4 regions of the Brevibacillus sp. NL20B1 genome follow, and region 2 is predicted to be linked to each of the others. Evidence: predicted binding sites of a transcription regulator. Region 2 holds the regulator's gene; each other region holds the start of a gene.

Region 1 (3,947 bases), on a different contig from region 2:
GGGAATTATGAAAATCGTTTTCTTGTGGACGCTTACTAAATAAACAGTTTGTCTTCAATCTGAGCCGTCTCTCTGATGGGAGACGGCTTTTTCATGGGTGCAACCCCTGTATGGGCGTATTTGTGCTTGAGACAGGCGGCAATCAGCCCTTTGCTGGCAGGCCGCTTTACGGAACAGGTGTCGAGGGATTGTGCGGAACCAGCTGATCCAGGCTCTTGAATTCGTACCCCCGTTTGCGCGCCTCGTCGATGATTGCACCCAGCGCTTCTGCGTTGTCGCGGGAGACGGCGTGCAGCAGGATGACGGCACCCGGGTGAAGCTGTGAGATGACGCTGTCGTACGCGTACCGCCAGCCTCTTTGCACCTTGGTGTCCCAGTCTTTGTAGGCAATCGACCAGAAGATGCTGGTATAGCCCAGCTGCTTGCAGGCCGCAAGGGAGCGGTCACTGAAAATTCCCCTTGGCGGACGCAAAAAGCGCATCTCTTTTTGACCAGTGATCCGGGCTACTTCCGTCTGTACCTTCTCCAGCTCTTCCCGGATGCGTTCGTTGGAAAGTTTCGTCATGTCGGGGTGGCTCCAGGAGTGGTTTCCGATCAGATGCCCTTCGGCTGCCATCCGTTTGATGAGGTCGGGCTGGTCTTTTACGTAATGTCCGGTCACGAAAAAGATGGCCGGCACCTTTTTGGCCTTGAGCGTGTCCAATATTTGCGCGGTGTAGCCGTTTTCGTACCCGTTGTCAAAGGTCAGATACAGTTCTTTTTTGGTCGTATCTCCCAAAAAGATAGCCCCGTGCTTCTCCACAACGGATTTGAATCCTTCCTGGTCAATGGAAGGAAGTTTGCCGTCCCTGCTCTTTTTAAAGCCAAAGTGGTACGCCGTATCGGGATGGGCAGCCGCATGCCCCAACACGATGGTTACGAGCAGCAAGACAGCGGACAAAATGGTAAGGCGCTTCATGGTAACCTGCCCTCCTTTGTGACAATAGGCTTCCCTTTACCTAGCGATATTGTCCCATCAACGTTGGCAAGTTATGTGCCTGCCGCGACCAGGCACTTTTGGAAAAAATAGGTTGGCGACCCACACAAAGCGGCCTTTCCCTGCCACATGGAGCGGGAAGGCCGTATGTGCTCAGGCCTCCTCCCAGGGGACGGGACGGGGGGCCGGAATGGGATATTGTTCGGAGCGATCGGGCATTTCGGCTCGGGTCTTGTCTATGGAACCGACCGGAATCCTGTCTTCCACTTCAAAAATGGCCATGGCTCTCTCTTTTTGATCGGGCATGCAGCACTCACCTCCGTATGTTTCCATTCACTAGGATGGTTGCGGGCCAGATTTTGATGCAAGGAAAAAAGAGCGATATACTGAATGGAGAATGGGGTGATTTCCATGAAGCAGTCTTCTCTGTGCCCGAAGTTTGAAAAAGCCATGCATCTGCTGAGCAAACGCTGGACAGGGCTGATCCTGCACCAGCTTCTTTTGGGACCGCAGCGTTTTTGTTCAATTGAAGAGGCGCTTCCGATCAGCGGCAGGCTTTTGTCGGAACGGCTGAAGGATCTGGAGAAGGAAGGACTGGTGCATCGGGAAGTCTATACGGATTCCGCTCCGGTGAGGGTGGAATATTCGCTTACGGATAAAGGACGCGCACTGGAACCGATCATCAAAGGCATCGAGAAATGGGCACAAGAGTGGATCGAACTGGATCAGAAAACAGTCAACTGAACGGACTTACGAACAAAGCGCCGGACATTGTGTACGGCGCTGATTTGCTTGGAAAGGACCGCATCGTTCAATGCGAGGCCGTTCCCTGCAAGGGACTGTTTCGGACGTGCTTCGGCTGCGCCGCGCATCTCAAGCCGGACGCGGGCCCCTGCCGTGGAGGCGGGCGACGAACTGGCGGTGCAGGCGTTCGCTGATGATGCGGCGGCGAATCTGAGCGAGCCGCTTTTCCGCCAGCTGCCGGGTTACGCCAAACTCCTGGGCCAGCAAGCAGGCCGGATGAGTCTGGCAGTCGGTCAGTCTCAACCTGGATACCATGAAAAACGGCAGGGCCGCGTAAAGTTGAAACTGCGAAGCCTGGGCCTCCTGCAGGTCGCGGAACGATTTTCTCATCTCCAGCTGTTTCCCGGTATGTCCGCGCAATATATGCCCCAGCTCATGAAAAAACTGCTCACGCTGGATTGGCCGGGGCAGGGCGGAATTGATCGTGATGCAGCGATAGCCGCCGGCTTCGTACCGCATCGATGGACAAGGACGGTACACAAGCTCAATGCCGAGGGCTTCGGCGACCGTTTCCTCGCGCAAATCTCCCGCATGTCGCATCCCCAGTCTGGCATAAAAAGCGCCCACCCATTTTTCCAGTTCCGTTTGTTTGTAATCGCGGAGCATGTGCATTCCTCCTTTGCAAGAAACAGAACATATGTTCGGTATTGTGCGAAAAGAAAACGCCGTGCACGGGACAGTGTTTGGTAAGACACGTCCTGCCCCTGCCGGTCATGGTTTGTCCGACTGTCGGGCTTTCCACCGCAAATAGTCGATGTGCTTTTTCACTTCTTCAATCTCGGATGGGCTCAATCCCTCCAAGTCAAAGAACGAAATATGCTCCTCCGGATTTTTCCGGGTTCCCCATGAGGGCGTCGGGTCATTCGTCTTGCCGAGAAGGAAATCGGCGGAGACGTTGAACACATCGGCAACTTTCGAGAGCAGATGGTTGTCCACACTCTTTTTCTCACCCGACTCAATCCGTGAGAGCACCGTGTTGTGAATTTGCAGTTTTTCGGCCAATTGGATTTGGGACCACCGCTTTTGTTCCCGGAGCCATTTGATCCGTTGACCGACTGTTGACATCATTCGTCACAACCTTTCCGCTATGGCAATAATTATTCTAACAATTTTCCATAACGGAAAACACAATTTTTGTTAATTTAACAAAGAACGTGTTGACTTTGTGAAAATTGAAACGGTATTATAATGGTTAAAGATTTGCTAATTTGGCAAATAAAGGGGGATGCTGATTGAACAAAGTCAATCTGGGATTCATCGCAAGGCGACGGCTCGAAACGGGAATCACGTTGCAGGACATGGCGGAATCACTGGGCTTCAAGAACGCGTCTACCTATCTGAAATACGAAAAGGGCGAGTACGACTTCAAGGCGAATCACCTGCCGGTGTTGGCCAGAAAGCTGAAATGCGAACTGCGCGACTTGTTTCAGTGCTTGATTTTGCTGATATGACAAATACAGAGACAAACAGATCACAGAGCGATATGGCAAGAGATCGGTCAGGGGGGAAAGAGGTGGAAGTCCGGGAAGCCAACATGCGGCAGTTGGAAATCTGGAAAAGGACACTGGCATACGAGCTAGCGATGATGGAGCCCCAAAGCGTTTCTGCCTGTCAGGATTTCCTTCGTCGCTTGGAGTCGTTTGAGCGGGAACTGCAAAGGGAGAGCGACGCGGCACTGACCGCCCCGATTGCCGGGCAGGTGCCGTGAGAAAAAGCGGTTTCCCCAAACGGACGAGCCCACGGGGGAAACCGCTTCGTTGTGCTGTCTGGCGTTACCGCAGGACCGATGCGGCCATCCGCACATAGGTATGCCGTTTTCCGCGCACGGCGATGGAGTAGTGCATGATGTTTTCCGGGATAGCGATGCCATTGTAACCGGCGTCGCCGATGTGATACAGATCGGCCCCGGCCATTTTGCTGTTCAGCGCGATCTGGCGAATGGTCGCCTCGTCTGCCCCTTCCTGACTGGTGCCGGTGGCCAATAGGGCCAATGCGCCGTGGCGGTGGGCCAGATCGACCATGGATTTGGCCGCATCAAGCGTGATGCCGGGAATTGTGCCGGGCGAGGGGAGCAGGATGATGTCCGCCCCTGCTTCGATAAACTGGACAATCGTCTGCTCTTCTATCAAATTGCCACCGGCTTCATCTGCTACGCCAGCGCCGTGCA
Region 2 (3,947 bases):
GAGGACGAGGGCGTATGGGCTCCAGAGAGCAAAAAAAACAGCAGCCCCATGGCAGGGGCTGCACAGCGTGTAGACAAAGTCCGCGGCACATGGGAGATCAGGCCCGCTCGCTTGCTTGACGCCCAGCACAGAAGCGAATGATGTCCGCTCCAAAACGAGACGCGGGCAGGGGACAAACATCTGGGTATTTCGAGGAAGTGAGACTTGTGTCCCCTGTTGATTCCCGCGTCTTCGTTTTTCAGCTGAGCAGGTCGTCAAAGGAGCTCGCTTGGCCCATCCCGCCATGCGATGAACATTGTCTTCCGCTTCGGTTGATGAATAGGCAGGCCTTTCGGCCTGGAGATCATTTTTTGTGGACGCTAACTCAATGAACCGTTTGTCTTCAGTCTGAGCAGCCCCATGGCAGGGGCTGCGTTATGATTGTTCGTTTTCCAAACGTTTCTTTTTCACCCATTCATTCCAGTATTCAACTTCCTCAGCGCCTTCACCTAAAACTTCAATTTCGCCTATACAATATTCACAGATGTAATAGATTTCTCCATCGCGGAGAATGGAGCACTTCTTTGGTCTCAAATGCTCGATTTCGCACCAAAAAGAAAGTTTCTTGCAATGTTCGCATCTTATATCATCGTCTTCCATATTACTTTTGTACCTCCTAAGTATTAATCGACCGTACACTTACAGACGTATTCCAAAGAATACATTAACCATAATGATAAAATATGTCAATTATTATGATTTATGGAAAAAGAAAAATCTGTTTATTTTTACTGATACGTGCATACTGACCAAGATGAGTCATGTGAAAAACGAATCCAGGCAGTGATAAACCAGTAATCCGCTTGCTTTCCAGCACGGATGTGAATATGAAATGGAACCGCATGGGGCCGTGTAATTTTGCAGCCTGGCTGGCTTCTGCAAAAATGTGGACGAGAATATATAGAAGGATGCAACGATTGGCGAGGTAATCCGTATATCCTAAGAGAAAGGAGTGTGCCCGATGGAAATACTGCTGTGGATTGTCATCGTGGCGTTGTTTGTCGCAAGCATCGCCGGTATTTTTCTTCCGGTTTTGCCGGATACGATTTTGCTTTGGGCCGGGTTTTTGCTGTACCACTTTGTCCTCGCCGAACCGGGGGCCGGGCTGCCGGCGTCGTTCTGGTGGGGGATGGTGGTGCTGAGTGTGCTGCTGTACGGCGCCGATTTGCTGACCAACATGTACTTCGTGAAGCGGTACGGCGGTTCCAAGTGGTCGTCGATTGCAGCGGCGGTCGGTATCTTTCTCGGGATTTTCCTGTTCCCGCCGTTCGGGATGCTGATCCTGCCGTTTTTGTTTGTGGTGTTGGTAGAGCTGTTCGTATCCAACCAGCCGTTTGAACGGGCGATTAAGGCGGGGGTGGGATCGCTCGTCGGATTTCTCGGCAGCGCAGTCGTCAAGGTCGTCCTGCAAATCGTGATGATCATCTGGTTTTTCATCGCCGCCCTGTAGATCATGCTCCAAGGGGGCGAGATGCAATTCCTGCACCGGATCGTGCCGGTCTGACAGCGCCATAGAAAAAACGAGCCCGTATCTTTCGACGATGGTCGGGAAAGATACGGGCTATTCGTTTTCCTAGTGAATCAACCGGTACACTCCGATGACTTTTCCCAGAATGGTGACCGAGTCCAGGATGATCGGCTCCATCGTGGAATTCTCCGGCTGCAGGCGGAAGTGGTTTTTCTCCTTGAAGAACCGCTTGACGGTGGCTTCGTCCTCATCGGTCATCGCCACGACAATGTCGCCGTTGTTGGCCACGTTTTGCTGGCGCACGATGACGTAGTCGCCGTCGAGGATGCCTGCCTCGATCATACTGTCACCCGACACGCGAAGCATGTACACCTTGTCCGAGGTGACAATGTGTTCCGGCAGGGGGAAGTAATCCTCCACGTGTTCCACGGCCGTAATGGGCTGCCCGGCCGTTACCTTCCCGATGACGGGCACTCGCACGACGGATACTTCATAGTCATCCTGATAGCGGTCGCCATCGGTCAACAGCTCAATCGCGCGCGGCTTGGTGGGGTCGCGCCGGATCAATCCTTTCTTTTCCAGACGGGCCAGGTGACCGTGGACGGTGGAGCTGGAGGCCAACCCGACGGCCTCGCCAATTTCACGAACGGACGGCGGATATCCCTTGTCGCGGACTTCCTTGCGAATGAAATCGATAATGGCTTGTTGTCTGCTGGATAGCTTGGACATGGACCACACCCCTGTTTTCTCGAACATGTTTTCTATATTGTACCATGGGATCTTGCGTTCGACAAACGTTAGTTCGATTTCGCTTGACACAAAACACATGTTCGCATTATGATGAAAACAAGAATATAGAACGTATGTTTGCAGGGGGATGGTATCATGCATGCTGTATCCGCACACAACCGTTTCACCAAAAAACAGGAGCGCCATAGCCGCACTGGTGTGAGACGCGGTGGGGCATTGATCTTTTTCGTGGTATTCTCTCTCTTTTTTTACTTCCTGACAGAACTTGTGTTCGCATCGGAGTCGTCGTCGATCGTGCCTGTGAAGGTAGTGACCGTTCAGAAGGGTGACAGCTTGTGGAAAATTGCCGTTGAGCACCAGGACGAAGCCGACATGGAGGTGCGCGAACTGGTGTACGCGATCAAAAAGATGAACCGACTGGACAACTCCGACATATACCCCGGACAGCGCTTGGCTGTTCCCGTCGGAGAGTAGACGGCAGCCAAGACAGCGGGGCAGGCCAGTGTATATCCTTTCGCTTGCGTTGTGCCGCCGATGTGTTATAATAGAGCGGCATTACAGAGAGTAGGGGGAGAGGCTGTGGTAACCGACGCGGAAATCAAACGGATCAACGAGTTGGCCAAGAAATCCCGCGAACAAGGCCTGACCGACGATGAAAAACAGGAGCAGCAGGCACTGCGGCGCAAGTACATCGACGCTGTCAAGGCGTCCCTGCGGGCTAACCTGGAATCGATCCGCTATGTGGAAGATCTTGAGGACAACGGTCCCAAACATTAAGATAACGTGTACTGGCACAAAAAGGCATCCACGCGCTTCGCTTGGATGTCTTTTTCTACGACGAAACGGAGCGAACAGGGAGGAATGCGCATGTCGTGGCTTGCTGTGGCAGTGGGGGGCGCTGTCGGATCAATCGTGCGGTATGGATTGGGCCTGGTGCTGAATCAGCCGGGCTGGCCGGCAGGTACGTGGGGAGCCAATGTTGTCGGCTCGTTTTGCATCGGTCTTTTGTACGCCTGGGGAAAGGAGCGGGGGTTTCTCCCGCCGGAGCTGTACCTGCTTTTTACCACCGGGCTGTTGGGCGGCTTTACGACCTTTTCTACCTTTTCTCTGGAGGTCATCACCTTTTTTGGCGACGGGAACATTGGACGCGGATTGGCGTACGTGCTGCTCAGCGTCGGCATTGGGCTGTTGGCCTGCGGAGCCGGAGTCTGGCTGGGCCGGCATGTGGGCTGACGCCAGCGCGATTGAAGCGAAGGGAGGATGGACGTGACGATTCGGCATCCCGATTACGAACAGGAACAAAAGCGGCTGGATGAAACGGTGTCCGCCATTGAACGGGAGATCGAGATACTGCGCGAGGAAGTAAGGGAAGTGACCGACGACTACGTGAAGCAGGTGGTCGGGTACAAAAAGGCCAAGGAACTGCGGTATCTGGAAGACCAGGGGAAAGACAAACCTTACTTCGGCCGGGTGGACTTTCTCAAGGATGAGACATACGAACTGGACATCGTCTATATCGGCAAGCGCGGCATTGTCCGCAGCGATACGTTTGATGCGCTGGTCGTGGACTGGCGGGCTCCGATTGCCAGCCTGTACTACAGCGGCGAAAGCAAGGACGCCTTCTACCGGACCGACAAGGGCATCGTCCGTGGAGAAGTTCGCCTGAAGCGCAACTTTGCGATTGAGAAGG
Region 3 (3,947 bases), on a different contig from region 2:
GTTGGGCGCAGCCAAGGCGGACGTATGTGGTCAGGCTGGTGCCGACATTTCCCCGGCTGTCACGCGCCCGTGCTTCGATCCAGCTGGTGTTGGAAGCCCCGGCCGGCGGATTCCAAAGGTACTTGTAACGGCCTTTTGAGCCGTCTGCCTTGGCCTTCAGCCATTTTCCTCCGTTGATTCTCACTTCCACGGATGAGATCGGGTTTTTTGCCTTCACGGAGATTTGGATCATCACTGGCCCGTTCACATGTGTGCCATCTGCAGGGCTGTTGATGGTGACGACCGGTTTGTTGGCCTCGGGGTTATTCACGTACAATGTGACAAATGGCGACCAGACCCCGTAGCGGGTCCTCGCGTCCCAGCCTCTCACGGCGATCTCGATCGGGCCGTCGTACGGGCTGGTGTCGAGGTCGTAGTACCACGTGCCGGAACCGTCTCCGTCAGGATCGTTCATGTAAACGTCTTCCAGTGTCTCGGCATTGATCACGAGCTTTAGCTCGTACGATCGTGATAGGTAAGGGTGCGTCCTCGCCTGCGCGGGTAGCGCATCGTGTGGAACCCCTTTTCCCCCACGTCACACCGTGCGTGCGGCTTTCACCGCACACGGCGTTCCGCCATGTTCTCCCCAGCGGAGTGCATGGCTATGCCCCTTCGCTCCACAGGCATTACCCTGCTTCCTCGCTACTACGGGCTGCTGTCCTTCGGATTCAACGGCCATTTCCTGCCGTTTCGAAGCATCGCGGTTTGCCCCGCTTGGCATCTTCGTCCGAAGTTCCGACGTTCCCTGTACCCTAGCCTTGCATCTGCTGCCGTAGCCCTCCTCTCTGACCCGTCAGCCGTTCGCCCGCCCGCAGTCGGAGGACGGGGGAACTCCATTCCCTTACCGGAGTGGAACAGAAGGAACGAGGACGAAATTCCTTCCGCGACTGCCCCGCGGTATTGCGGGGAGGAGGGGACCGCGATATCCCCGCCGGACGGGTCGTTCTTCCGAGGATTCGTGCCAACGCCGAAGCGTTCTCCTGGGCATAGCAGCTTTATGGCCCCCCGGCATCTTTTACCTAAGCAAAGACGCCGCACTTCACCGAGCTTCATACGCGTCCGCGGCAAATCGGCCGCGCATGTCGGAGGATTAGGCAGGAATGCCGACTTTCATTCCGGGCGGGCACTTCCCCCGCCGAATCGGGTACAGAGTTAGACTCCCTAAATCGGGGAGCCCCCTGGTTTTGCCACCTATTTCTAAGTGGATTGTTCAGGAACGTCGCGCACCGTCCACGTATGTGCCGGACACCCGGATCGTTCCTCCCATGATTTGTTCTTTGTTCTCGTGCGAGTCGATCGTGATTGAGGCTTCGGCATGAGCGGGAGGAGGAGCGCTAAAAACGGGAAACAAGGCCAACAGCGAAACGAGAAAAAAACGGGCGAAAGGAGGCAAGCCTGCGGTCAACCTGATGTGTCGCATCGTCATGTCAACTCCTTTCTGGATGTACTGCGCGACCAAGGACGGGCCAAAGCCTTGATCGTTTACAACATTGTAATGTTTCCAAACGATTTTCAGTACGGCTTTTCACGTCTCTTTTGCGAGTGAAATTCCCGTTTGTCTCGTTTGTCCGGCAAGGAGCGAAGGACGCGGCTTGCTGCAGCGTGGGGGCATTCGAGATCGGACCCGCATGCCGGATCGTGTCGCCTGGGGCGAAGGGTTCCGTCCCGCGCCGCCCGCCGCCTGCTCCTGGCGCCCCTTTTACAGCCGAGTGGACCGAAGCTGTCCTCTTGGCTTCCTGCTTATCGGGATTCTCTGCCCGTCGCCGTCCTCCCTGCCGTTCGGCAGTTAGTGGGGGAAAAATTACCAGCGCCTTTTTTGCATGCAGGGAGTATAAAAGCGAACGTGTGTTTGCTATACTAAGAACAGAAGATAGGAACAAATGTTCTTGTTGGGGGATGAACATCATGACCAAGGACCGGATCATCTTCCTGGCTGACATGCAGAGCTTTTACGCCAGTATTGAAAAGGCGGCCCAGCCACAGCTGCGGGACAAACCGATCGTCGTGGCCGGCGATCCCGAACGGCGCAGCGGTGTGGTTTTGGCCGCCTGTCCCATTGCCAAGTCATACGGCGTCACCACGGCAGAGGCGCTGTGGCAGGCACAGCAAAAGTGCCGGCATCTGGTGGTCGTTCGTCCGCGGATGGAGACGTACCTGCGCGTCTCCGTGCAGATTACCCGCATCTTTGAGTCGTTTACCGATCTGGTGGAGCCGTATTCCATCGACGAGCAGTTTCTGGACGTGACAGGAAGCGTCCGGCTGTTCGGTGACCCCTGGCGGATCGCCGAGGAAATCCGCCGCCGCGTCCGGCTGGAGACCGGGATTAACGCCCGGATCGGCATCGGGGAGAACAAGGTGCTGGCCAAGATGGCCTGTGACAACTTCGCCAAAAAACGGGAAGAGGGGATCTTTTGGCTGAAGCGGGAAGAGCTGGCCGACACGCTTTGGAAGCTGCCGATCGAAAAGCTGTTCGGGGTGGGCTCGCGGATGAAGCGTCACTTTCACCGCATGGGAATCTACCAGATCGGGCAGCTCGCCCGCATGTCTCCGGCAGTGCTCGCCCGCCGCTGGGGCGTAAACGGCGAGGTGCTCTGGCGCACGGCTCACGGTCTGGACAATTCGCCGGTGTCGCCTCAGACCCACGAGACGCAAAAGGGCATCGGCCATCACATGACGCTGCCGCGCGACTATCACACCGCAGCCGAGATCAAGGTGGTGCTTCTGGAGTTGTGCGAGGAGGTATGCCGCCGGGCGCGGAGCAAGCGGCTGATGGGATCGGTCGTCTCGGTCGGATGCCGCGGGGCCGATTTTGATGCTCCTGCCGGCTTTGGGCGGCAGTTGAAGCTGCCGGAGCCGACCCATGACGCGATGACGCTGTACGAAGCGGCCTGCCGCCTGTTCGACCGGCACTGGACGCAGACGCCGGTGCGCAGCGTCGGTGTCAGCCTGGATCAATTGGTGCCTGACAATGTAGTGCAGCTCAACCTGTTTACCGACACACACAGGCAGCGTTCGCTCGCCCGGGCCATGGACGACATCCGCGCCCGCTACGGACAGGATGCCATTTTGCGGGCGGTTTCCCTGCTGGGAGCGGGGCAGGCGCGGGAGCGTGCCCGCAAGATCGGGGGACACTACAAGTGATGGAGCGGGACGGGCAGGCGGCAAAGGGAGAGCAGGAGCTGTTGCGCCTGTACATCCTGTTCGGGCTGCTGTTTCGCGCGGTCATGGCGGATTGGGAGCGGATGCGGCAGGTTCCCTTGAAGCTGTCGTACCACTGGCTTTTCGAGGAACTGTCCCGCTGGGCGGAGCGGCAGCATCACAGACTGCGCCGCCATTTGCGGCAGCGGGGATGCGTCCTGCTGAGCGCCCGCCGGGAGCAAGGCGTCTACGTGGTGCAGTACCGGCTGCGCGGGTACGTGCGGGAAGCGGTCTACTTCATTGAGGTGCTGCGCGCCGAATGCCAGGAATTGGTCCGGCTGTGGATCATGCAGCAGCACGTCCTCCGCCAGGACCCGGGCGCGATGGGGCCGGAGCGTCATGCGCGGCAGATCGGCCGCGAAGAAGAAGGAGAGAAGGCAACATGAAGGAAAAACGCGTGTCGAAGAAGGACAATTTGTTTGCGGCCAGCCGCTTTGTGCTGCCCGAGCATCGGGAGATGTACCTGCGGATCAAGGCCGAAGAGCGGCGCTACATCCCCCCGGAATTGGACGAAGAACAGCTGGCGGCCGTCAGCGAGCAGATCTGGAAAGCGTTCCAGACGGGGGACGTCGTGAGCCTGAGCTACTACGACGGCGAAGCGGCCCGCCGCCTGAGCGGCCGGGTGGTTCACATCGATCCGGCCAGCCGGCAGTTGAAGCTGAAGAGCGGGGAGAAGACGCTGCGGATTCCGTTTGCCCGCCTGCTGGACG
Region 4 (3,947 bases), on a different contig from region 2:
CCGCTGTTATTGCGGGCCGTTTCAGTTTTTCTTGGCGTGATAGGCGACGGCAATCTTCGCCGCCACTTCCGCGTTGTGTTTCACCAGAGCGATGTTGGTCTGCAGGCTCTTGCCGGCCGTCAACTGTTTGACCCGGTCGAGCAGGAATGGTGTCACTTGCTTTCCGGTGATGCCCTTTTCCTTGGCTTCCGCCAGCGCTTGCTGGATGACGGCTTCGATCTCGCGGTGATTCAGCGCATCCGCTTCCGGCACCGGATTGGCGATGACCAGACCGCCGTTCAGTCCCAACTGCCACTTGGTGTCCATCAGCGTCGCCACTTCCTCCGGCGTGTCCAGGCGGAAATCGACACCAAAGCCGCTCTCGCGGGCAAAGAAGGACGGGAACTCGACCGTGCGGTAGCCGACCACCGGCACACCTTGCGTCTCCAGGTATTCCAGCGTGCGGCCCAGGTCGAGAATCGACTTGGCTCCGGCGCAGACGACGGCCACGTTGGTTTGGGCCAGTTCGGTCAGGTCAGCGGACACGTCCCAGGTGATCTCCCCTTCGCGGTGCACCCCGCCGATGCCGCCGGTGGCAAACACGCGGATGCCGGCCAACTGCGCGGCGATCATCGTAGCGGCTACAGTGGTGGCGCCGATTTTGCCGCTCGCCAGAATGTACGGAAAGTCGCGGCGGCTTACTTTTTCCACCGATTTGTTGGTGGCGAATTCCTCCAGTTCGGCCTCGGTCAGCCCGATCTTGATTTTTCCGTTCATGATCCCGATGGTGGCCGGCACGGCGCCGTTGTCGCGGATGATGCGCTCCACTTCTTTGGCCATTTCGATGTTTTGCGGGTACGGCATGCCGTGTGAGATGATCGTCGTCTCCAGCGCCACGACCGGCTGGTTGTTCTCCAGCGCGTGACGCACTTCTTCCGTGCAGGTGAGATATTGTTTCATGGATTATCGCTCCTTTTCATATTGGCTTACTGTTTGTGCGAGCTGTTCCGGCTGCAGCAGCGGCGAGACCGACTGCTCCGTCTGCAGGGTCAGGGCGGATGCGGCCAATCCGAGGCGGCAGGCTTGTCCGAATGGTTCATTGTTGACGATGCCGTATAAAAGTCCGGAGGCAAATGCGTCGCCCGCGCCGGTGACATCCACCACCTCTGTCGGATACGGGGCCAGGTGCTCCGCCTGCTCCGCCGATTGATAGTACACGCCTTGCTCGCCCAGCGTGACGACCACCCGCTTGACGCCCCGCTCCCGGATCTGACGGCACGCCTCGGCGCACTCCTCGATCGACGTGATTGACATGCCGGCCAGCAGTTCCGCCTCTTCCCGATTGGGCAGGATCGCGTCCACGCCGTCCAGTCTCTCCGGCAGTTTCTTCGCTTTCGCGGAAGAGACCGGATCGATATACAGCGGGATGTTTTCCTGTTTGCAGCGCTGGATGATGTACGCCAGGCAATCCGCCGGCAGATTGGTATCGAGAAAAACGGCCCGCGCTGCCGCGATATGGGACCACTTGTCTGCAAACATCTCCGGGGTAAGCGCGTCGTAGATGTCCATGTTGGCCAGCGAGACCACCATCTCCCCGTCGATGTCCAGAAGCGCGGTGTAGGTGCCCGTGCGTTGGGCCGGCAGCCGCCATACCTGGCTGACGTCCACGCCGTGTCTTTTCGTCTCCTGCAAAATCCATTCGCCCTCTTTGTCTTCACCGACGCAGCTGATCAGCGTGACGCTTGTGCCCAGCCGCCCCAGGTTTTCGGCGATGTTGCGCGCAACACCACCGCACGACTCGGTGATGGCCACCGGATTGGACGAATGCAGCCGCACTTTTTGCTTCCCGCGCGCCTTCCGGTCCAGGTTGGCTCCGCCGATGCAGACGATCCGCCCTTCGTCGCGCAGCACATAGGCACGTCCCTTGATCTCGCCCCGTTTGGTGAGCTGGGCGATGTACCCGGCCACCGCCGAGCGGGAAATGCCGATCTTGTCGGCCAGCTCCTGCTGGCTGATAAACGGATTTTCACGAATGTAGCGCAGGATGAGCTGTTCCTTGTCCACGCCCCTCCTCCTTTCTTCCGACATCATTCCCTGTTTCTTATCACATTCTCTTTCTAAACAAAAGTTTATCACATAAACAAATGTTTGAGAAGAAAAAACACACGCCCCTTTCCCCAGACAAGAAACGCGCCTGCCGCCCCGCAACCAATCTTCGGCGCGCATCGGGATTGCTCCCGGCATGGGACAGGCATACCGAGACAAGCTGCATGAGCCGCCCTGTTTCGCGCACACTAAGCGAAAAACAGGTGGGATCTCAATTGGCTGATCAACGAGAAAAGCAAAACCGCGAAGACGAGTATTTTTTCTTTGACCTGTCCGACGAAAGCCACGAAAAACTGCTGGATAAAGAACTGCGGGAAGCAAAGGAAAATCCGCTGGGCCCGCTGGAGGAAGTCACCAAAGTGGAATACTAGGCCGTACTGCCGGCACCCTCTGCCCGCTCGCATCGCAAGCACCAGGGGGTGTCGCCTTTCATGCCGCTATCACCTGTCAGCTCGGCTAATTGACAAGACAATCCCCTCTCGTGTACCATTATCTCAAATTAGAGATATTAAACATCAAAACAAAAAGGAGGGCCATCCTTTATGACAGATACGCAGCAGCGAAACGAGTCACTTGAGCTCCTGATTGCGCTGTCCCGTTCCTACAACTGGGTCACGGCCCATGTCAACCGCGACATCCGCCGCCATGGATTGAACCCGACAGAATTTGGCGTCCTGGAAGTCCTGTTTCATAAAGGCCCCCAACCGTTGCAGCAAATCGGCGAAAAAATCCTGATCTCCAGCGGAAACATTACCTACGTTGTGGATAAACTAGAAAAAAAGAAGCTGCTGGTACGCAAGCCCTGTGCAGAGGATCGGCGCGTCATTTACGCGGAGCTGACCGACCAGGGCAAACAGTTTTTGGCTGATATTTTTCCGTCCCACAAGGAAGCGATCGAAAAGGCTGTGAGCGGCCTTACCGCCGAGGAAAAACAGCAGGCGATCGCGCTGCTGAAAAAGCTGGGGAGGGCCGCGCAGGAACGATTTTAGAAAATGCCTGCTGCCCGCAGCCAATAAAGACCTTGACAAAACAGCGGAGAGATAATAATCTTGAAATCAAGATTTACAAAACAAAGGTTATTGACTTACAAAATGAAAGGAGAAACCGCATGAGCAAAGTTCTGTTTGTGAAAGCCAACAACCGTCCCATTGAACAATCCGTCAGCGTGAAGCTGTACCACGCGTTTCTGGATAGCTACAAAGAATCCCATCCGAACGACGAGGTAGTGGAACTGGACCTGTTTGCGGAAAACCTGCCTTACTACGACGTGACGAAAATCAACGCCATGTACAAATCCGGCCAAGGCATGGAACTGACCGCAGAAGAACAGAAGGCAGCCGATCTGGTGAACAAGTATCTGAATCAGTTCCTGGAGGCAGACAAGGTGGTGTTCGCTTTCCCGCTGTGGAACTTCACCGTGCCTGCCGTGCTGCATACCTACATTGATTACCTGTGCCAGGCCGGCAAAACGTTTAAATACACCCCGGAAGGTCCGGTTGGCCTGCTGAACAACAAAAAAGTGGCCCTGCTGAACGCGCGCGGCGGCATCTACTCCGAAGGTCCGGCTGCGGCGGCGGAAATGGCTGTAAACTTTGTACAAAACGTCCTCGGCTTCCTCGGAGTGAAAGACATCTCCACCGTGATCGTGGAGGGGCACAACCAATTCCCGGACAAAGCCGAAGCGATCGTGCAGGAAGGCTTGGAAAAGGCAGCAAAACTGGCGGAGACCTTCTAAGGCCCGCCGGCCTTTTCGGACAAACATCTTGATTTTGAGATATTTAAAATTAAAATATATGAAGGAGAGATGAACATCATGATGGATCTTGGTTTGTTGATCATTCGTCTGGTCGTGGGATTGACGT

What was found. The regulator LexA, encoded in region 2, represses DNA repair genes until DNA is damaged. The targets are predictions, from matches to a motif close to CGAACATATGTTCG.
Region 1: a site for LexA is predicted at 2,411-2,424, ahead of KDN35_RS09830 (ImmA/IrrE family metallo-endopeptidase). Genes of this name have one in related genera too.
Region 3: a site for LexA is predicted at 1,878-1,891, ahead of KDN35_RS01125 (DNA polymerase IV). Genes of this name have one in related genera too.
Region 4: a site for LexA is predicted at 2,117-2,130, ahead of KDN35_RS13985 (carbohydrate kinase). Genes of this name have one in related genera too.

The regions. Positions count from the first base shown of each region.
Region 1 is NZ_JAGTPT010000011.1:112,400-116,346, reverse strand. It holds gene pdaA (delta-lactam-biosynthetic de-N-acetylase) at 167-958, opposite strand; gene KDN35_RS09840 (hypothetical protein) at 1,130-1,282, opposite strand; gene KDN35_RS09835 (winged helix-turn-helix transcriptional regulator) at 1,388-1,720, shown strand; gene KDN35_RS09830 (ImmA/IrrE family metallo-endopeptidase) at 1,850-2,386, opposite strand; gene KDN35_RS09825 (helix-turn-helix domain-containing protein) at 2,492-2,848, opposite strand; gene KDN35_RS09820 (helix-turn-helix domain-containing protein) at 3,013-3,231, shown strand; gene KDN35_RS09815 (hypothetical protein) at 3,294-3,488, shown strand; gene KDN35_RS09810 (DUF7916 family protein) at 3,553-3,947, opposite strand, start outside.
Region 2 is NZ_JAGTPT010000009.1:107,751-111,697, reverse strand. It holds gene KDN35_RS08460 (hypothetical protein) at 415-639, opposite strand; gene KDN35_RS08455 (DUF456 domain-containing protein) at 1,001-1,489, shown strand; gene lexA (transcriptional repressor LexA) at 1,613-2,236, opposite strand; gene yneA (cell division suppressor protein YneA) at 2,456-2,731, shown strand; gene KDN35_RS08440 (DUF896 domain-containing protein) at 2,837-3,034, shown strand; gene crcB (fluoride efflux transporter CrcB) at 3,125-3,490, shown strand; gene KDN35_RS08430 (UvrD-helicase domain-containing protein) at 3,524-3,947, shown strand, end outside.
Region 3 is NZ_JAGTPT010000001.1:215,478-219,424, forward strand. It holds gene KDN35_RS01110 (cadherin-like beta sandwich domain-containing protein) at 1-454, opposite strand, end outside; gene KDN35_RS01115 (hypothetical protein) at 1,250-1,459, opposite strand; gene KDN35_RS01120 (hypothetical protein) at 1,632-1,829, shown strand; gene KDN35_RS01125 (DNA polymerase IV) at 1,945-3,180, shown strand; gene KDN35_RS01130 (YhjD family protein) at 3,180-3,623, shown strand; gene KDN35_RS01135 (YolD-like family protein) at 3,620-3,947, shown strand, end outside.
Region 4 is NZ_JAGTPT010000020.1:9,971-13,917, reverse strand. It holds gene KDN35_RS13990 (pseudouridine-5'-phosphate glycosidase) at 22-939, opposite strand; gene KDN35_RS13985 (carbohydrate kinase) at 943-2,043, opposite strand; gene KDN35_RS13980 (hypothetical protein) at 2,301-2,456, shown strand; gene KDN35_RS13975 (MarR family winged helix-turn-helix transcriptional regulator) at 2,628-3,074, shown strand; gene KDN35_RS13970 (FMN-dependent NADH-azoreductase) at 3,194-3,820, shown strand; gene KDN35_RS13965 (DoxX family protein) at 3,899-3,947, shown strand, end outside.